Regions from separate parts of the Arthrobacter sedimenti genome, predicted to be linked through region 2. Evidence: riboswitches for the same ligand, from Rfam matches in the RefSeq annotation. Region 2 holds a riboswitch; each other region holds the start of a gene.

The links. A riboswitch is a leader RNA that binds a small molecule or an ion and turns the genes downstream of it on or off. The one in region 2 is predicted to bind thiamine pyrophosphate.
Region 1: it holds a riboswitch for thiamine pyrophosphate, as region 2 does, so the genes downstream of both, thiO (glycine oxidase ThiO) here and ACFO0G_RS12160 (ECF transporter S component) in region 2, are expected to answer to the same signal.
Region 3: it holds a riboswitch for thiamine pyrophosphate, as region 2 does, so the genes downstream of both, thiD (bifunctional hydroxymethylpyrimidine kinase/phosphomethylpyrimidine kinase) here and ACFO0G_RS12160 (ECF transporter S component) in region 2, are expected to answer to the same signal.
Region 4: it holds a riboswitch for thiamine pyrophosphate, as region 2 does, so the genes downstream of both, thiC (phosphomethylpyrimidine synthase ThiC) here and ACFO0G_RS12160 (ECF transporter S component) in region 2, are expected to answer to the same signal.

Annotation. Positions count from the first base shown of each region.
Region 1 is NZ_JBHSDQ010000001.1:408,710-412,415, forward strand. Features, by position in the region: gene ACFO0G_RS01800 (thiazole synthase) at 1-431, opposite strand, end outside; gene thiS (sulfur carrier protein ThiS) at 436-672, opposite strand; gene thiO (glycine oxidase ThiO) at 669-1,982, opposite strand; TPP riboswitch at 1,976-2,094, opposite strand; gene thiE (thiamine phosphate synthase) at 2,122-2,871, shown strand; gene ACFO0G_RS01820 (RNB domain-containing ribonuclease) at 2,911-3,706, shown strand, end outside.
Region 2 is NZ_JBHSDQ010000004.1:339,884-343,589, forward strand. Features, by position in the region: gene ACFO0G_RS12155 (ABC transporter ATP-binding protein) at 1-613, opposite strand, end outside; gene ACFO0G_RS12160 (ECF transporter S component) at 613-1,236, opposite strand; TPP riboswitch at 1,304-1,444, opposite strand; gene ACFO0G_RS12165 (iron-containing redox enzyme family protein) at 1,723-2,778, shown strand; gene ACFO0G_RS12170 (CDGSH iron-sulfur domain-containing protein) at 2,850-3,113, shown strand; gene ACFO0G_RS12175 (DUF4235 domain-containing protein) at 3,247-3,510, shown strand; gene mnhG (monovalent cation/H(+) antiporter subunit G) at 3,518-3,706, opposite strand, start outside.
Region 3 is NZ_JBHSDQ010000003.1:64,633-68,338, forward strand. Features, by position in the region: gene ACFO0G_RS08360 (Rne/Rng family ribonuclease) at 1-1,753, shown strand, start outside; TPP riboswitch at 1,903-2,000, shown strand; gene thiD (bifunctional hydroxymethylpyrimidine kinase/phosphomethylpyrimidine kinase) at 2,008-3,528, shown strand.
Region 4 is NZ_JBHSDQ010000001.1:18,603-22,308, reverse strand. Features, by position in the region: gene thiC (phosphomethylpyrimidine synthase ThiC) at 1-1,818, opposite strand, end outside; TPP riboswitch at 1,814-1,921, opposite strand; gene ACFO0G_RS00115 (amidohydrolase family protein) at 2,001-3,083, shown strand; gene ACFO0G_RS00110 (VOC family protein) at 3,182-3,706, shown strand, end outside.

The DNA of each region.
Region 1 (3,706 bases), on a different contig from region 2:
GCGAAGACCTTGAAGCCGCGGTTGACCAGTTGCTCCGTGGCCTCCACGAGCTCCACGGCGTCGGGCAGGAGGGTCTGTTCGTCGGCGATGACCTCCAGTTTCACCCAGTCGGTTTCCAGGGCTTCGCGGGCCAGTTCCGCCGTGAGGACCGCGTCCCTGGCGGTGAAGCAACCGGCGGTGTTGGGCAGCACCCGGATCCCGTGGTCCACCAGCAGCTGGAACAGCGAGCCGGTTTCGGCGGTTGAGTAACGACGCATGGCCACGGTGGTCAGGGCAGTGCCGGAGGCCAGGAGCGCTGCGCCCAGGCCGTCCAGGCTGGGCGCCCCGCCGGTGCCCATGATGAGGCGGGAGCCGAGGGCGACGCCGTCAATCACCAGGGCGTCGGCGGCACCTGTGTTCCCGGCGGGGTTGATGGTGCTGGTTTCGGTCATGGCGTCAGCCTCCCTGTACTGCTGTAACGAGTTCGATGTCGTCGCCCTCGGCGAGCACCGTGGCGAACCATTGGCTGCGCGGCACCACCTGGGCGTTATGGGCGACGGCGACGCCCAGTTTCCCACCGTCCGTCGCCTGCCCGTTGTCAGCCAGCGGGCGTCCGGTGACCTGGCTGACGAGCGTGGTGATGGAGGCGCCGTTCGCCACCGCGTGCGGGTTGCCGTTGAGGGTGATGTTCACGCTGTCTCCTTGATATCGGTGTCTTTTGCCGCCGGTGCCGGCCTGGAGAACCGGTCGGGGCTGAAGGGTGCCCAGCGGGGGTCGGCTTTTCCGTCCAGCAGTTCCGCGCAAATTGCTGCTGCCGCAGGTGTGAGGAGGACGCCGTGACGGAAGAACCCGGTGGCGATGATGAGCCCCGGGACGTGACCGGAATCCGCTCCGGATCCTTCGCTTCCTAAGGCCAGGTCCACCGGCACCCGCCCCAGCAGCGGTGCATTGTCCGGGGTTCCGGGGCGGGCACGGGCGGTGCACTCCAGCAATTCGAGTTCGGCGACGGCGGGCACCAGGGCCTGGGCATCGCGCAGTAGCTGGTAGACGCCGCCGGCGCTGACGGCATCGGACAGGGCGTCCTCGCGCTGGGTGGCTCCAATCACCACGGTCCCGTCCTGCCGCGGGACGATGTAGACCGGGACTCCGTGGACCAGGCCCCGCACCGTTGCTGTCACCAGGGGCTGGAGGTGCCGGGGAACCGCAAGGCGGAGGATGTCCCCGTGGACGGGCCGCAGCGGCAGTTCGAGGCCACGGGGCAGGTCCGCGAGCGCGCCTGACTGCAGGCCGTTGGCCACCACGGTTTCTGTTGCCAGGACGGCACCGCCACCGGCGAGCCGGACGCCGGCGACCGTTCCACCTTCCCACATCAGCCCGGCTGCCCGTTTCGGCACGGCGTACCCGTCCACCGCACCGGCCACGACCAGGCCAGGCAACTCTTGGGCGGCGCGGGCCAGGGCCTGCCGCAGGGCCGCCACCAACCGGCGGGGATCCACCTGGTGGTCCGCCAGGGTGTCGAGGGCACAGGCGATGGCAGGGCTGAGGAGGGGTTCGCGTTTGCGGGCCTCCCGCACGGTCAGGGGTTCCACGGCCAGGCCGCTCGCCTGCTGGACTGTGCGCAGGTCCATCAGCGCGCGGCGGTCGGCGGCGTCGGCACCCACGGCGAGTGTCGGCGTCGTGAGGTATCCGGAATCCGCCCCCGATGCATCGGTGACACCGGCAGCGAACGCCGGCCACCGTGACGATGCCTCCAGCATGAGTTCCAGGAGGTCCTCCTCCTGGTAGTGCAGTTCGCTCACCGGGGCCAGCATGCCGGCCGCGGCCCAGCTGGCGCCGGCGCCGGGCGCATCGTCGATGAGGACGACGGAGCGTCCGGAACGCTGCAATTCCCAGGCGATGCCATGTCCCACCACTCCCCCGCCAATGACGGCGACGTCGGCACGAAGGGTGGAGGGGATGGACGCGTCAACGGATGCGGGCTGAGCGGTGCCGGGGGTATGCATCTGGGTTCCTTCCCTACGCCGGCATTAACCGGATCAGGTCAAGCGGTCGGCTCTGACGCCCTCTCAGCCCGGCGCTTTGTGACAGCTGCCGCGGGCTCCCGCAGTACCTCCCCAGTTTAGAGGAACTAGGCTTGCAGGCATGAATGCGACCACCTCATCCTTTCCCGCAGGTTCCCATGCTCCGGCCGGCGGAGTTGCCAGTGCCGAGGTTGTCAATGCCCGCGACAGCGAGGCCCTCAAGGCGGCGCGCCTGTACCTCTGCACCGATGCGCGGCGGGACCGCGGCGACTTTGCGGAGTTCGTGGACGCGGCGTTTGCCGGCGGCGTGGACATCATCCAGCTGCGTGACAAGACCATCGAAGCCGCCGAGGAACTGGACCTCTTGGCGGTGCTGAAGGAAGTGGCGGTCCGTCACGGCAAGCTGTGGGCGGTCAATGACCGCGCCGACATCGCCGTGCTTTCCGGGGCCCCCGTGTTCCACATTGGCCAGAAGGACCTGCCGCTGGCGGCAGCACGCACTCTGGTCAACGGCAACGCCGCCATCGGACTTTCCAGCCACACCACCGAACAGGTGGATGCCGCCCTGGCCGCAACCGCCGGCCCCTCCGGGCTGGACTACTTCTGCGTGGGTCCGGTCTGGGCCACCCCCACCAAACCCGGTAGGGCCGCCGTCGGTCCCGAACTGGTGAAGTACGCAGCCGGGGCGTCCCGGCAGGCTGCCGATCCCGTGCCCTGGTTTGCCATTGGCGGCATCGACCACGGCAACGTCCACCAGGTGGCGGAGGCGGGTGCGCGCAGGATCGTGGTGGTCCGCACCATCACCGAAGCCCCTGATCCCGCCGCAGCTGCTGCCTCCCTCCTCGACGCGCTGGACGCCGCCGGCTCCTGAGCCTGCTTAATCGCGGAACTTGGGGCTACGCTGAATTTTGTGTCACATCATCGGCTGGCTCCCAACGTTCACGACCACAAGAATGCCTTGGAAGAGGCGCTGGGCCTGCTGCGGACGGAACTTGAACTTCCCGGCCCCTATCCCGCCGAAGCCGTGGAAGACGCCCTGGCCGCCGTGGCGGCGCTGCAACTGCCGTCCTACGACCTGACCGCCGTCGAGTTTGTCACTATCGACCCGGCGTCCTCCACGGACCTGGACCAGGCGGTGTTCATCGAATTGGACGGGGACGGCTACCGCGTGATGTACGCGATCGCCGATGTTCCGGCCTTCGTTGCGCCGGGAGGTCCCCTGGACGCCGAGACGCGGCGGCGCGGACAGACGTTCTACGCACCGGACGGCCGGATCCCGCTGCACCCGGAAGTCATCAGCGAAGGGGCCGGGAGCCTGCTGCCCGGCCAGGAGTGTTCTGCCTTCGTATGGGATTTCACTCTCGACGGCGAAGCAACCGTCCTGACAGTGGGCGTCCGCCGGGCGCGGGTCCGCAGCCGTGACAAGCTCAGCTACAAGGGCGCCCAGGCAGACCTCGACGCCGGGACGGCCTCCCCCGTGCTCCATCTGCTCCGCGAGGTGGGCCTGAAGCGGGTGGCACTGGAGCGGGCGCGTGAAGGCGCCAGCCTCAACATGCCCGAACAGGAGATCGTCCAACTGCCCGACGGCGGCTACCGGATTGACGCCGTTCCGCAGCTTCCCGTGGAGGACTGGAACGCGCAGATTTCGTTGATGACCGGGATGGCGGCGGCGGAGCTCATGCTGGAGGGCAAGGTGGGCATCCTGC
Region 2 (3,706 bases):
CCAGGCAGCGCGCCACGGCGTCGCGGACTTCCAGCACCCCGTCCGGGTCCAGGTTGGCGGTGGGCTCGTCCAGCAGGATCAGCCCCGGCCGCATGGCCAGGATCCCCGCCAGCGCCAGGCGCTGCTTTTGCCCGCCGGACAGGGCCGACGTCGGGTGGTCCAGCGGGAGGTGGGACAGTCCGACGTCGGCAAGCGCCTCGTGCACGCGCGCCCAGATGGCATCCCGCGGCACGGCAAGGTTCTCGGCGCCGAAGGCGACGTCGTCCCCCACGCGCGAAAGGACCACCTGCGTCTCCGGGTCCTGCTGCATCAGGCCGGCGCGGCCACGCTGGGAGCGGGGCACGGCACCGTCAACCAGCAGCGAACCCGACTCGTCGGCGTCGCCTGCCTCGCCGTCGTCGTTGATGTCTCCCAGCACGCCGGCGAGGGCATGGAGGAGCGTCGACTTTCCGGCGCCCGAGGGGCCAAGCAGCAGCACCCGCTCGCCGGGGCGGATGTCCAGGTCAAGGGCATGGACGGCGGGCTTGGCCCTGCCGGCGTGCCGCCAGCCCCAGCCGCGGGCGGTGACGGCGGCTGGGCGGACGGGGCCGCCGGCGCCCTGGGAGGGTGCCATCAGGAGAAGACTGGCTCCGTGGCAGCCTTGCGGGAGGCGAAGGAGCTCAGGACGCCGGTGCGGGCCAGGCCGCGGGTGGCGAGCCAGGCCAGGGCACCTGCCAGGACTGCCCCGGAAATGGTGGTGAGGACGATGTAGGCGAACTTGTCCGCGCCCGAGTAGGCGATGTTCCAGCCCCACGGCGCAAAGGAGTCATTCAGGCCGCAGAAGAATCCGGCCGCGGCGCCGGCGAGCAGCGATACGGGCAGGTTGAACTTGCGGTACACGAAGATTGCGAAGATGATTTCCGCGCCGAGGCCCTGGATGAAGCCCGAGAAGAGGACCGAGGCGCCGTACTGGGAGCCCATGAGCAGTTCCCCGGTGGCGGCCACGGTTTCGCAGAACAGGGCGGCGCCGGGCTTGCGGATGATGAGCATGCCCAGCACGCCCGGGATCATCCATCCGCCGGCCAGCAGCCCGGTGAGGGGTGGGTAGGCGGCGTTCATGGGGGCCGACAGCGCTGCCGCGCCCTGGTCCCACGCCCAGAAGATGACGCCGCCGGCGATGGCCACCAGCGCAGCCACCACGATGTCCACGACGCGCCAGGACCTGCTGGTGGTCTTCTTGATTGCTGCAGTGCTCATGTGATCCTCCTGGGAAACAGGAGGGGAAAGTGGACCCGGCTGACGGCCCGTTGCCGTGCAGCCGCGACACTTTGAGAACTCGACTCCCTTGCGCCGGTACTAACCGGATCAGGTTCGAGGGTCTGCGGCTGTCCGCACTCTCAGCGCCCACCTGCGGTGCCCGGCTTGTGCCAGGATGCCCGACGGCGGCGCTCCCCTGTCGTTTTTAGTGTTGCTTTTTGGTTTGGGTAAGGCTTGTGATTGCCCTTCCGGGCGTGCTCCAGTTTACACCGGCCGGCGCAGGATTGAGGGCTGCGGGCGCCAAGCGGACCGGATGTGACCGGCCGCTTTGTGATGGCGTGACGCCTGGAGGTCAGTGCGCTTAGCTTTTATTAGTAATCATGCTTACTATGTTGTCTCCCGGGTTTCGAGGAGGACGGGCATGGGACTCACCATGGGCGGCCCCCCGTTCGTTCCCGTCAGCAGTGCGGCAGACCAAGGAGCACCATGAGAATCCCGGAACCCAGAGGACCCGTCAGCAGCGCACTGTTCCAGGTCCTGGCGCAGGCTCCGGACACCGCCGGGCCGGGCCTGGACGGGCTGTACTCCCTGGTGGTGCGGCAGCTGGCCGGGTCCGGCGACATCATCTCCGACGAGGACATCCAACTTTCGCTTTTCTGCCTTTACGAACTCCATTACTCCGGCCTGGACGGCGTTTCAGACCTCTGGGAATGGGAGCCGGCGCTGATCAGCGTCCGGCGGTTGATCGAGGAACCCTTCGAAGCGGCACTGCGCGCTGCCGCGTACCAAACCGCCGGGAACTTCGAACTGCCCGGCGGGGTTGCCATGACCAGCGACGCGGTTGCCGACGTCCTCTTTGGCCTGGCCGCCACGGATACCGGTCCCAGCGTGTCCCGCTACGTGGCCAGGAAAGCCACACTGGACCAGCTCAAAGAGTTCCTGGTCCACAAGTCCATGTACCAACTGAAGGAAGCCGATCCGCACACATGGGCCATTCCGCGGCTCAGCGGCCGGCCGAAGGCGGCCCTGGTGGAAATCCAGGCGGACGAATACGGCGGCGGCCGGCCTGAGCGGATGCACAGCGCGCTGTTTGCCCGGACCATGCGCGGCCTGGGCCTGGACGACAGCTACGGCGCCTACGTGGACGCCGTACCGGCGGTCTCCCTGGCTTCGGTCAACCTCATGTCGCTCTGCGGCCTGAACCGGCGGCTCCGCGGTGCCATCACCGGGCACCTGGCAATCTACGAAATGACGTCCTCCCAGCCCAACCGCTTCTACGGCAACGGATTCCGCCGGCACGGCTTCGGCCCGGAAATCACGCACTACTTTGACGAGCACGTGGAGGCCGACGCCGTCCACGAACAGATCGCCGGACGCGACCTCGCCGGCGGCCTGGTGGAAGCTGAACCCCAACTGCTGGCCGACGTCCTGTTCGGGGCCACGGCCGTCATGGCCATCGACAGCCGCCTTTCCGCCCACCTGATGTCGTCCTGGGAAGCCGGGCAGACTTCACTCCGGGCGGCCGTGCCGGCGGCAGCGTGACAGGCGCCGCCGCGGCAGGGCCAGGGCGTCCCGGGCCGGCCAGAAACAACAACGATGGATGCGGTGCAGGCATGAGCCTGGAACAGCAGGGAACAGGAGCCGACATGGACCAGGTACACGAGGAGCAGGAACCTGCCGCGAGCTCGATCGTGGTTTGCCCGGACGGGCCACTCATTGTCCGGGGCGAATTTGAGATCGTCACCCCATCCGGCGGTGCCGTGCCCCGGGAGCGGAAAACGGTGGCCTTGTGCCGGTGCGGGGCGTCCGCCATCAAGCCCTACTGCGACGGCACGCACAAGATGATCAAGTTCCGCACCGAGCCCCAGGCCACCTAGCCAGCCGGCGGGCTAGCCAGTTCAACAAGCCCCGCCGGCCGGCCACGCCCTTGCCCCGACTCTTGCCGGGACCGCGACGGGTGTACGGCTAGGCTGGAGGCAGTCCGTTTTCCGTCCGCAAGGAGTATTAGGAATGAACCTTCTCATCAAGCTGCTCGGGACCGGGGTGAGCCTCGGCGCAGGCCTGGCCGGCACCAAGCTGGTCAACACCATCTGGGAAAAGACCACCGGACAGAAGCCGCCCACCGGCAAGCACGAGGATGTCCCCACCAGCCTACGTTCGGCGTTGACCTTTGCACTGATCTCGGCATCGGTCAGCGCCATCATCCAGGTCCTGGCAAACCGCGGCACCCAGCGCGCCATTGCCCGGTTCGCCAAGACCCAGGACATCGTCTAGCTCTTCCTTAGCGTTGCCGGCCGTCGTCGGGGCTGTCCTTCCGGGCAGCCTCGGCGGCGGCTTTTTGCACCACGGCCTCCAGCTCATCGGCGGTGAGCAGCTCCCGGTGCAGGTGCTTGGTCCGGTAGCCCGCGCGGCCCACCATGTGCGCGGATACGGGCACCGTCAGCAGCTGGAAGATCCAGGCCACCACCAG
Region 3 (3,706 bases), on a different contig from region 2:
CCGCCTCAAGCGCATCCTCAAGGACCGCCTGCCCGAGCACGCCGGCGTCATTGTCCGCACGGCCGCCGAGGGCGCTTCCGAGGAAGAGCTCACGCACGATATCAACCGGCTGCGGGCCCAGTGGGAAGGCATTGAAAGCCAGTCTGCCTCCACCAAGATCCTGGCCCCCGAACTGCTCTACGGCGAGCCGGACCTGACCATCAAGGTGGTCCGCGACGTCTTCAACGAGGACTTCTCCAAGCTCATCGTCTCCGGTGAGGAAGCATGGGACACCATCGAGGCCTACGTGACCTACGTGGCCCCGGACCTGGTGGGCCGCCTCGAAAAGTGGACCAAGGACCAGGACATCTTCTCCGCCTGGCGCATCGATGAGCAGATCCACAAGGCCCTCGAACGGAAGGTCTTCCTGCCCTCCGGCGGCTCCCTGGTGATCGACCGCACCGAGGCCATGACAGTAGTGGACGTCAACACCGGCAAGTTCACCGGCAGCGGCGGCAACCTCGAGGAAACCGTCACCAAGAACAACCTTGAAGCTGCCGAGGAAGTGGTGCGCCAGCTGCGGCTGCGCGATATCGGCGGCATCATCGTGATCGACTTCATCGACATGGTGCTCGAATCCAACCGCGACCTGGTGCTGCGCCGCCTGGTGGAATGCCTGGGCCGCGACCGCACCAAGCACCAGGTTGCCGAAGTGACCTCCCTCGGCCTGGTCCAGATGACCCGCAAGCGCATGGGCACCGGGCTGCTGGAGGTCTTCGGCGAACAGTGCGAGGCCTGCGCCGGCCGCGGCGTGGTGACCCACGACGATCCCGTGGAGCACCGCCGCGCCAACGTCGTTGCCGCCGAGCACCACCACGTCCAGCGCAGCGACAACCGGCCCGAAGCCCGGCCGGAAGCCCACCGCACCGAAGGCCAGCGGACTGACAACAACCAGCCCGGCGCACGTTCGGAACGCAAGCGGCGGCGCGGACGCGGCGGCCAGCAGCCCGAAGCCGCACCGGTGCCTGCCGTCCAGGTCCACACTGTCCACCCGGAGCCCACGGACGCTGAGCGGCACGCCAAGGCAGAAGCCACCCGGCTTGCCCTGGCAAACATCGCCGCTGCCGCCCACGCCGCGCACTTGCACGACGACGAAGTGGCCGCAACCCGCCAGGTGCCGGCAGCCCCGCCTGCGGCGGCCGCTCCGGCAGAGGAGAAGTACGACGCCGATGCCCCCACGCGTCCCGCAGCTGTCCTGACGTTCGGCGGCGAAGAAGTCCCGCTTCCGTTCGTGGAGCATGCGGAGGAGCAGCAGCCCAAGCCCGCCCTCACCCTGGACCGGCTCGCTGAAGCGTTCGCCCACCTCGGCCAGCCGGCGTCGTCCATGGAGGACGCTCCAGCTAAGGCTGCCGAGACGCCGCAGGCACCTAAACAGCCGGCAACGGAACAGCCCGCGCCGGAACGGCAAGCCGAAACCGGGGGAGCGGAAGCCCGCCCCGCAATGGATGCTCCCGTCGAAAAGGACTATTCGGACCACACGCTGGAACAGTCGCGTCAGCGGAGGCCGCGGCGCCACCGGGGTGCCAGCCGTGCCCAGGGTGCCGCCAACGAGACCGCTGTCCAGCACCACGAAAACGTCCAGGCGACTGCCGGAGGCCATTCGCACGCAGCCAAGGCCCCGGAAACGGATAAGGCACAGGCCACGGCGGAACCGGGCAAGGCGGCAGAGGAACCCATCATCCTCGGCGTCGGCGTCCCGGCCTCGGAGCTGTAGCAAAGAAACATTCAGGAGTCCCCGCTTTGTGGACAGTTCCCCCGTAAATTACAGGGGGAACTGTCCATAGGGCGGGGACTCCTGCGTGCGGCCACCCTCCCCGCGCCTGCAGTCACCTTTCCTGCGGACAGGCCCCAGCGGTTAGGCTGGGAACCGACACGGGGTGCCGCGCAGAAGGCCGGCTGAGATCCAGACCCGTTGAACCTGTCCGGCTAGTACCGGCGAAGGGATGTCTCTTGTCTTCCACCCTTTCCATGCCCCTGCCAGTTGCCTCCGGTGCATTCGCCGCGTTACCCGCGGGCCGTGACGTTCCCCGCGTGCTCTCCATCGCGGGCTCGGACCCGTCGGGCGGAGCGGGTATCCAGGCAGACCTCAAAAGCATCGCCGCGCACGGCGGTTACGGCATGGCCGCCATCACCGCCCTCACGGCCCAAAACACTAGGGGCGTACAGGCCGTGCACGTGCCTCCGGCCGCCTTCCTGGCCCAGCAATTGGATGCCGTCAGTGACGACATCAGCATCGACGCCGTCAAGATAGGCATGCTGGGTGACGGGGAAGTGATCCGCACTGTGCGCGGGTGGCTCGAAAAGGTGCGTCCCGCCGTCGTGGTTCTTGATCCGGTGATGGTTGCCACCAGCGGTGACCGGCTGCTGCAGGAGTCGGCAGAAGCCGCACTGCGGGAACTGCTGCCCCTTGCCCACCTCATCACCCCAAACCTGCCCGAGCTTGCCATGCTGGTGGGCGCGGCCCCCGCCGGGAACTGGGACGAGGCACTGGCCCAGGGCCGGCGCCTGGCCGACGCTACCGGGGCAACCGTGCTGGTCAAGGGCGGACACCTGGCAGGTTCGGACTGCCCGGACGCGCTGGTCAACACCGCGGGCCTGCTGGGACAGGACGTAGTGGAAGTCCCGGGCAACCGGATCTCCACCCGCAACAGTCACGGCACAGGCTGCTCCCTTTCCTCTGCCATGGCAACGGTGCAGGCCCGCCTGGGCGACTGGGAAGCGTCACTGCGGACGGTCAAGCCCTGGCTGGCGGGTGCCCTCGAGAACTCGGGTCTGCTGGAGGTGGGCCAGGGGAATGGACCCGTGCACCACTTCCACCACCTGCGGCCGGCACTGCAGGAAGGCGGCTTCGCGGCCCGGCTGTGGGCGGAAGCCCAACAGGACCTCGACGATATCTATGCGCTGGACTTCATCCGCGGCCTGGCCACCGGAGACCTGGCCGAGAAGGACTTTGCCTACTACCTGGCCCAGGACGCCCTTTACCTCAACGGGTACTCCCGCGTGCTGGCCCGCACCAGCGCCCTGGCCCCCTCGGAGGCCGAACAGCTGTTCTGGGCAGGATCGGCCCAACATTGCCTCGAGGTGGAAACGGAACTCCACCGCTCCTGGCTCAGCACCCGGCCAGCCCAGGGCGGCCTCGGCCCCGTCACAAAGGCCTACGTCGACCACCTCACCGCAGCTTCGGCGTCGGGCTCGTATGCTGTCCTGGCTGCCGCCGTCCTGCCCTGCTTCTGGCTCTATGCCGAGGTAGGGGAGAAGCTGCACGCCCAGTTCGTTGCCTCCGGTGAGCCGGACGCGCATGCCTACGCTGCCTGGCTCCGCACCTATGCCGACGAGGCCTTCGCCGAAGCCACCCGCCGGGCTGTTGCCATCGTGGATGAGGAGGGGCGGAAGGCCTCCGACCATGAAAGGGCAGCGATGGTCACCGCGTTCAAGCAGTCCTGCCGACTGGAAGTGGAATTTTTCGACGCGCCGAGGCTGCATGCCTGACTGCTGGGGGCAGCAGCGCCGCTATGATTGATTCGCATGGTTGCGGTGCTGCCCACCGGGTTTGTGGTTACTACCACAGCCGGGCCGCCGGAACCAGCCTCATTTGCGGCCGTGGACGGATTTAGCGTATTCTGGATCTTCGGTGCTTACGCCAACACTTGGGTTATGACCCTGGAGC
Region 4 (3,706 bases), on a different contig from region 2:
CGCGGGAACCCGAGGCTCCGGCAGGTACACCTTGCCGCCCGCAGCCAGGAACTCCTCGCTCTTCTCCCGCATCCCCGACGCCACACCGGCGAGCGCCGCCTGGGCCTCCGCTGAGCCGAATTCGTCCCGGATGTCCTGGCTGATCCGCATGGAACAGAACTTCGGCCCGCACATGGAACAGAAATGTGCCGTCTTGGCAGGCTCCGCCGGCAGGGTCTCGTCGTGGAAGGCCTCGGCAGTGACGGGATCCAGGGACAGCGCGAACTGGTCGCGCCAGCGGAACTCGAAGCGGGCCTTGGACAGTGCGTCGTCCCGTTCGTGCGCCCCCGGATGGCCCTTGGCGAGGTCTGCCGCGTGAGCGGCGATCTTGTAGGTGATCACGCCGGTCTTCACGTCGTCCTTGTTGGGCAGGCCCAGGTGTTCCTTCGGGGTGACGTAGCAGAGCATTGCGGTCCCGTACCGGGCAATCTCGGTGGCACCGATGGCGGAGGTGATGTGGTCATAGCCGGGGGCAACGTCGGTCACCAGCGGCCCCAGTGTGTAGAACGGAGCGCCCTTGCACAGCTCCTGCTGCCGCTCCACGTTCTCGCGGACCAGGTGGAAGGGAACGTGGCCAGGTCCTTCCACCATCACCTGCACGTCGTACTCCCACGCCCGCTGCGTCAGCTCGGCGAGCGTGTCCAGCTCCGCGAACTGTGCGGCGTCGTTGGCGTCAGCCGTCGAACCGGGGCGGAGGCCGTCGCCCAGCGAGAAGGCGACGTCGTATTTGGCGAAGATTTCGCATAGCTCGTCGAAGTGCGTGTACAGGAAGTTCTCCCGGTGGTGGGCCAGGCACCAGCCGGCCATGATGGAGCCGCCGCGCGAGACGATGCCCGTCACCCGGTTGGCTGTCAGGGGAACGTAGCGCAGCAGCACGCCGGCGTGGATGGTCATGTAGTCCACACCCTGTTCGCACTGTTCGATCACGGTGTCCCGGAAGATTTCCCACGTCAGGGCGTTGGCCTCGCCGTTGACCTTTTCCAGCGCCTGGTAGATGGGCACGGTGCCGATGGGGACAGGGGAGTTGCGGATGATCCATTCCCTCGTGGTGTGGATGTCATCGCCGGTGGACAGATCCATCACAGTGTCGGCGCCCCACTGCGTGGCCCACTGCAGCTTGTCCACCTCCTCAGCGATCGAGCTGGTGACTGCCGAGTTGCCGATGTTGGCGTTGATCTTCACCAGGAACGCCTTGCCGATGATCATCGGCTCGGACTCCGGGTGGTTGATGTTGCTGGGGATAATCGCGCGGCCCGCCGCGAGCTCACTCCGCACCAGTTCCACATCGCAGTTTTCGCGCAGCGCCACGAAGCGCATCTCCTGGGTGATGATTCCCTGCCGGGCGTAGTGCATCTGCGTCACGGTGTGGCCGTCGACGGCGCGGCGGGGCACCGGCTGCCCACCCTGCCACTCCGCGGAGGCGGCACCGCGGCGGACAGCCGAGCGGCCGTCGTCGAGCAGGTTGCGCTGCCTGCCGGTGTACGGCTCGGTGTCCGCGCGTGCCGCGATCCACTCGGAGCGGAAGGGCTGAAGGCCGCGGACGGGGTCGCTGCCCGGTCCCGCCGTCCGGTAGGTCCGGAACGGTTTGTTGGGCCGGCCGTTGGGGGACGGCTCAAGGGAAATCTCCGTGACCGGCACCCGGATTCCGGCGCCGGCATCTTCAATGAAGGCCAACGAATGCGACTTCAGGGATTGGGTCACCTGGAGGGCTGACTGACCGTCCGCCGCTGCTTCGGCCTGGATTTGGGCAGGGTTCAACTGGGTATTTTGCGTACTCAAGGGAATACTCACTTCCTTCGCCGGCATTACCCGGACAGGTTCAACGGTCGCAGGCCGCGTCAGCCCGATCTCAGCCCCTGCAGGGGCACCCGTGTGGTCAGGAACGAAGCTACCACAGGCCGCTGGAACTGCCTTGTCACATTCCCGGGTGTAGCCTGTCCGGGCAGCGAAAGGAAGTCCTTATGCCAGAAGTCATTGAATTCCGCGGTCCGGTCCTTACCGAACCGGACAGCGTCCGGAACGGGCTTTGGTCCGTGGACGGGAGCCTCACCTTCACCCGGCCTGAGACGGAGCCGGGCAGGGTCCTTCATGGCTGGGTACTGCCGGGGTTCGTTGACGCGCACTGCCACATCGGGCTGGGCCCGGCCGGCCCCGTTGACGCCGCCACTGCTGAGGAGCAGGCGCTGGCCGACCTCAACGCCGGAACCCTGCTGGTCCGCGACGCCGGCTCGCCGGCCGATACCCGCTGGATGCAGGGCGGCCGGGACTTCCCCATACTGATCCGTGCCGGGCGCCACGTGGCGCGGACGCGCCGCTATTTGCGCGGCTTCGCTGAGGAGGTGGAGCCGGAGGGCCTCGTGGAGGCCGTCCGCAAGCAGGCGCGCGACGGCGACGGCTGGGTCAAGCTCGTGGGGGACTGGATTGACCGAAGCGCCGGCGACCTGGCGCCTTCCTTTCCCGCCGCCGTCGTACGGGATGCCGTCCAGGCAGCGCATGACGAAGGTGCGCGCGTGACAGCGCACTGTTTCGCCGAGGACACACTGGACCAGATGCTGGACGCGGACATCGACTGCATCGAGCACGCCACCGGGCTCCTGCCGCGGCACCTGCCCCGGTTTGCCGAACAGGGCGTGCCGATCGTGCCCACGCTGGTCAACATCGCCACCTTCCCGGACATCGCCGCACAGGCGGATGCAAAGTTCCCCCGGTACGCCGCCCACATGCGTGCCCTGTGGGAACGCCGGCTGGAACGCGTGGCGGAAGCCTACGCAGCTGGCGTGCGCATCTTCGCCGGCACCGACGCCGGCAGCGTGATCCGGCACGGCAGGATCGCGGACGAGATCCTGGCCCTGCACAGCGCCGGCCTGCCAATGGCAGCAGCACTGGATGCAGGTTGCTGGGCAGCCCGCGCGTGGCTGGGGTCAGACGGCCTGGCCGAAGGGGCGCGGGCCGATGTCGTGGTGTGCCGGGAAGACCCGCGGGCCGTACCGGAAACTATCAAGGGCCTGGAACACGTGGTGCTGGGAGGCCGCGTCGTCCGCTGACCGGAAGGGCCCGGGAACTTGGAATAAATTGAAGCTTCAAGTAATTTTAATATGTGACAGGCCGCCAACGGGACGGCCTCCAACACAAGGAGCCTTCAATGACCTCAGCAGCCACCAGCCGGGATCTGCTTCCTGCCGACCTCGCCATGGGCACTGTGATGCTCAAGGTGGGCGACATGAAGCTCATGACCGACTACTACCAGCGCGCATTGGGACTCGAGGTGGTGGCCGAACAGGACGGCGGGCTCTACCTTGGCCGCCTCGGCACTCCCTTGGTCCACCTGGCGCCGGCGCCCGGGCTGCACCTTCCCGGCAGGGGAGAGGCGGGCCTGTTCCACACGGCGCTGCTGTTCGAGGACCAGGCTTCCCTGGCCGCCACCGTCGCCACGGCCGCCCAGTATGAGCCGCGGTCCTTCACCGGCAGCGCCGACCATCTGGTGAGCGAGGCCTTCTACTTCACCGATCCCGAGGGCAACGGCATCGAGCTGTACTGGGACCGCCCGCGCAGCAACTGGTCCTGGAACGGGACGGACGTGGTCATGGACAGCCTTGCCCTGCCGCCGCAGCGGTACCTGGAGCAGTACCTCACAGAGCAGTCTTTGGAAGGCCAACGGCAGACGTCC